One region of the Mesorhizobium sp. M7A.F.Ca.US.006.04.2.1 genome, then DNA from elsewhere that is predicted to be linked to it. Evidence: riboswitches for the same ligand, from Rfam matches in the RefSeq annotation. Region 1 holds a riboswitch; the other holds the start of a gene.
The links. A riboswitch is a leader RNA that binds a small molecule or an ion and turns the genes downstream of it on or off. The one in region 1 is predicted to bind thiamine pyrophosphate.
Positions count from the first base shown of each region.

Region 2: another riboswitch for thiamine pyrophosphate. It lies ahead of thiB (thiamine ABC transporter substrate binding subunit); the one in region 1 lies ahead of thiC (phosphomethylpyrimidine synthase ThiC).

Region 1 is NZ_RZQA01000005.1:4,977-7,368, reverse strand. It holds gene thiC (phosphomethylpyrimidine synthase ThiC) at 1-1,271, opposite strand, end outside; TPP riboswitch at 1,375-1,491, opposite strand; gene EN925_RS00755 (hypothetical protein) at 1,809-2,072, opposite strand.
Region 2 is NZ_RZQA01000248.1:1,400-3,791, reverse strand. It holds gene thiP (thiamine/thiamine pyrophosphate ABC transporter permease) at 1-176, opposite strand, end outside; gene thiB (thiamine ABC transporter substrate binding subunit) at 185-1,183, opposite strand; TPP riboswitch at 1,227-1,341, opposite strand; gene EN925_RS15310 (thiamine diphosphokinase) at 1,429-2,088, shown strand; partial or broken gene EN925_RS15305 (ABC-F family ATP-binding cassette domain-containing protein) at 2,090-2,392, shown strand, end outside.

The sequences.
Region 1 (2,392 bases):
AGCTGCTTGTCCATGTTCTGCTTGATCTTGTGCATGGGGACATGGCCCGGGCCTTCGATCATCACCTGGCAGTCCTTTGCCCAGGCAATCTTGGTGAGTTCTCCAAGTGTTTCCAGTTCGGCGAATTGCGCCGCGTCGTTCGCATCGGCGATTGAACCGGGACGAAGGCCGTCGCCGAGCGAGAAGGAGACGTCATAGGCTCTGGCGATGTCGCAGATCTCCTCGAAATGCTCGTAGAGGAAGCTCTCCCGGTGATGGTGCAGGCACCATTTGGCCATGATCGAGCCGCCGCGCGAGACGATGCCCGTGACCCGGTCGACGGTCAGCGGGATGTAGTGCAGCCGCACGCCGGCGTGGATGGTGAAATAGTCGACGCCTTGCTCGGCCTGCTCGATCAGCGTGTCGCGGTAGACCTCCCAGTTCAGATCCTCGGCGATGCCGTTGACCTTTTCCAGCGCCTGATAGAGCGGCACCGTACCGATCGGCACCGGCGCATTGCGCACGATCCAGTCGCGGATGTTGTGGATGTTGCGGCCGGTCGACAGGTCCATCACCGTGTCCGCGCCCCAGCGGATAGCCCAGACCATTTTTTCGACCTCTTCGGCCATCGACGATGTGACAGCCGAGTTACCGATGTTGGCGTTGATCTTGACCAGAAAATTGCGACCGATGATCATCGGCTCGCTCTCGGGATGATTGATGTTGGCGGGAATGATTGCGCGCCCGCGCGCCACCTCGTCGCGCACGAATTCGGGTGTGACGAAATCTGGGATCGCCGCGCCGAAGGCTTCGCCGTCGCGTTGCAGCTTGCCGCGCATCACCTCGCGGCCGAGATTCTCGCGGATGGCTACGAACTCCATTTCTGGCGTGATGATGCCGGCGCGCGCATAGGCAAGTTGGGTCACCGCCTTGCCCTGCTTGGCCTTGAGCGGCCGATTGCGTATCGGAAATTCCGGTGTCAGGCGCTCGCCGGTGGCGAATCCATTGTCTTCCGGCCGGACGTGGCGGCCGTCATAGGCTTCGACATCGCCACGCGCCGTGACCCATTCGTGGCGAAGCCGGGCAAGGCCTTTTTCGATGCTGGTTTCGACTGATGGATCGGTGTAGGGGCCGGACGGATCGTAGACGGTGACGGGCGGTTCGCCGGCCGTCGGATGGACGGAAATCTCGCGCATCGGCACCCTGATCTGCGGGTAGAGGACGCCGGGCTTGTGGATTTTCCGCGAGGCGGGCAGTGGTCCCGTCGATACGGCGGGGGTGAGGGCATTCATCGTGAGGCTCCTTTGCTCATGCATTGGAGACCCAGTTCTGTGCCGGAAGGATGAAAAGACGCTTCTGTAGACCTGCTGCAACAGGACCTCGGGCGTAAACTCCCGCAAAGCGCTTGCACCGTCCCTACGCCAGTATGAACTGGATCAGGTTCAACGGGTCACTGCGCCGCGAAAGCCAGCAGTATCTCAGCCCCTTGCCGGGACTCCCCTGGTGAATGCCTTAGGTTGAACGGGCTGACGCTATCTTGTCAAGCGCATTCGGGCGCCTTCGGCCGGTGGCGACGACCGGCGGCCAGCCGGGCGGAGAGCTCGCGCATGCATCGGGGACAAGTCACGCCCCGTAGACCGGGGCTGAATGGCCAAAGCCTCATTCGCTTCGTGAAGGATGGAGAAACTGTATTGGCCATGTGCGCGTATCGACCAAGTAGCTCAGGCGGTCACGGATGTGGTTATTCTGGTCGAAGGTGACGAACGGCCTTGGGGGTCACCTCCTTTAGGATTCAGAGGTTGGAAGACGGCTTCTCGCGATCACGGCCATCAGGAAATACCTGTCTTCGGCTCAACCTCGACATGGCGTCCGATCGACCGCAGATATACAGCTATCTCGTTCATGAGATGATCGCGTTCGCCGTAGATTTCAGCAATCCTACGCAGCTGTGGCTCGACGGCCCTCCGTTGCGCTGGCGTGAAATCAGCATCGCCAAAGACGTATCCCAAGTTGCCAATCGCGCAAATTTTGCAGCCGGCGTCCACAACTGCTTGTACGAATGCCGGAATGTCTTTTTCTTGCATGGTCTTCATGTCGAACCTCTCGTGAATGGCGTGCTTGCGCCCCAATCTGCCTTTTCAGCGTGTCCTCTGGGCGGCGCAAGCCCTGAGCGTGACTGTGCACGGGCAACCTCGACTATCCCATCTGCCACGCTCTTTAGAATCGGTGGGGTCTGGTGATCGCAGGCTGGGCCACTCAAAAGCCTGCAAGAAGAAAGTCATGGCGACCATTGCTCAAGATCGCAAGGGTGCGTGCAAGACCTTCCGTTGGCAGTCATGCACGCTCGCTCAGAGATAGTCCGGCCGCGGAAATTCTCCCTTATTCGTAAGAAAGCTCATTGAGCAACTGGGCA
Region 2 (2,392 bases), on a different contig from region 1:
AGCGTGAAGCGAATGACGCGAAGCAGATAGGGATCGAAGGCTGCCCAGGCGCCCGAGAAATCATGGGCGCCCTCGAAAAGCAGGCCAGCAAACGCGCCGCCGATCAGCAGCGCGATTGCAGCGAGCGCGACAATGCCGGCACTGACGCGGGAATCCGTGGAATGCGCCGGCGCCATCGCGCTGCCTATTTGCTCATCGCCGCCAGCCATTCATCGACCCAGGCCTTGCGGTTGGCGGCGACCTCTTGCGGGCTGAACAGCAAGGTCTTCGTCGGCTTGACCAGTTTGTCGAAGGCCGGATTGAGCGGCTTGTCGGTCTTGCCTGCCGGGAACATCCAGTTGGTCTCGGGGATGGCATCCTGGAATTTCGGCCCGGTCATGAAGGCCATGAACTTGGCCGCCAGCGGATTCTTGGCTCCTGTCGTGGTGATACCCGCCACCTCGATCTGCAGATACTCGCCCTCCTCGAAGGAGGCCGCTTGGTAGCGCTCCGTGTTCTCGGCGACCATGTGGTAGGCTGGCGACGTCGTGTAGGACAGCACCATCGGCGCCTCGCCCTTGGTGAACAGCCCATAGGCCTCGCTCCAGCCCGGCGTCACGGTCAGCACCTTGGCCTTGAGCTTGGCCCAGGCCTCGGGTGCCTTGTCGCCATAGACCGACTTGACCCAAAGAAGCAGGCCGAGGCCTGGCGTCGAGGTGCGCGGGTCCTGGATGACGATCTTGTCGTTGGCACTGCCTTCGATCAGCTCCTTCAGGCTCTTCGGCGGCGTCTTCATCTTCTGCGTGTCGTAGACGACAGCGAAATAGCCGTAGTCGAAGGGGACAAACGTGTCGTCGCTCCAGCCGCCCGGCACACTGACATCCGTCACCGCGCCATGCGGCGCGAACAAGCCTGACGCCTTGGCATCGGCGGTGAGATTGGTATCCAGGCCAAGCACGATATCGGCCTTGGTCGATGTGCCTTCCAATCTGACGCGGTTGAGCAGCGCGACGCCATCGGCGACCGAGACGAAGTCGACGTCGCAGCCGCATTCGGCCTCGAACTCCTTCTTCACCACGGGACCCGGACCCCAGTCGGCGGTGAAACTCTCATAGGTGTAGACGGTGAGCTTGTCCTTGGCCAAGGCGGGCCCGGACAAGGCCACGACCGTTGCTGAAACAAGAGCATATAAAAGCGTGCGCATCGGCGCCTCCTTCGTTCGAATTGAAAGGAATTGAGGCGTCGGACTGTCCGAAACGTCTAATCCCTCCGCCGGTACAAACCGGATCAGGTTCAGCGGGTTGGCGAGACTGCCTCTCAGCCGGTCCGCGAAGATCGCGTCCGGCACCCCGTTAGAGCGTTTCGACACATAGGCCGGGCCGATCCGCCATGCAAGCGGGAGTTTGCCGCCTTCCGTTTCCCGTGCCGGGCTGGTAAGGGCCACACGATATGAGCACATTCACCATCCTGCTTGGCGGCGATCTCATCCGTACGCCACGGCTCGACCGTCAGGTCAAAGGCTCCCGCGTCATCGCCGCCGACGCCGGCATCGGTCATGCGCGGTTGCTGGGTCTCGTGCCGGAGCTGTGGGTGGGTGATTTCGATTCGGTGCCGGCCAACCTGCCGGACGATCTCGCTTCCGTGCCGCGTCGGACCTTCCCGGCGGAAAAGGACCAGACCGATGGCGAACTTGCCGTCGCCGCGGCACTGGAGCGCGGCGCGACCCGCCTGGTGCTGGCCGGCGCCTTTGGCGGCAAGCGCGCCGACCACGCTTTTCTGCATCTGTCGCTCGCCCTGCGGCTGGCGGAGGCGGGAACGGACGTGCTTTTGACCAGCGGCGCTCAGGAAGGCATCCCCCTGCTGCGCGGAACGGCCGGCTTCGACTATGCCGACGGCACGCTGTTTTCGGTGCTCGGCTTTTCCGAGCTCGACGGCCTGACCGTCACCGGCGCCAAATGGCCGCTCGCTCACGTCAAGGTGGCGTTCGGTTCGTCGCTGACCATTTCCAACGAGGTCAAGTCCGACAAGACCGGGGGCCGCCTCGAAATCGCGCTCGGCCATGGCCGCGCGATGCTGCTCGCTCATCCCTATCCCTTACCTGAAAGCTGACATGGCCCCGCCCCTTCTCAACCTCGACGGGATAAAACTGACCTTCGGCGGCACGCCGCTGCTCGATGGCGCCGCCTTGACGGCTTCGGCCGGCGACAAGATCGCGCTGGTCGGCCGCAACGGGTCCGGCAAGTCGACCCTGCTGAAGATCGCCGCCGGCCTGATCGAGCCGCAGGACGGCGAAGTGTTCCGCCAGCCTTCGGCGACCGTCCGCTATCTGCCGCAGATGCCCGACATGGAAGGTTTTGCCACTGTCCGCGCCTATGTCGAGGCCGGGCTTGGCCCCGCCGACGATCCCTACCGC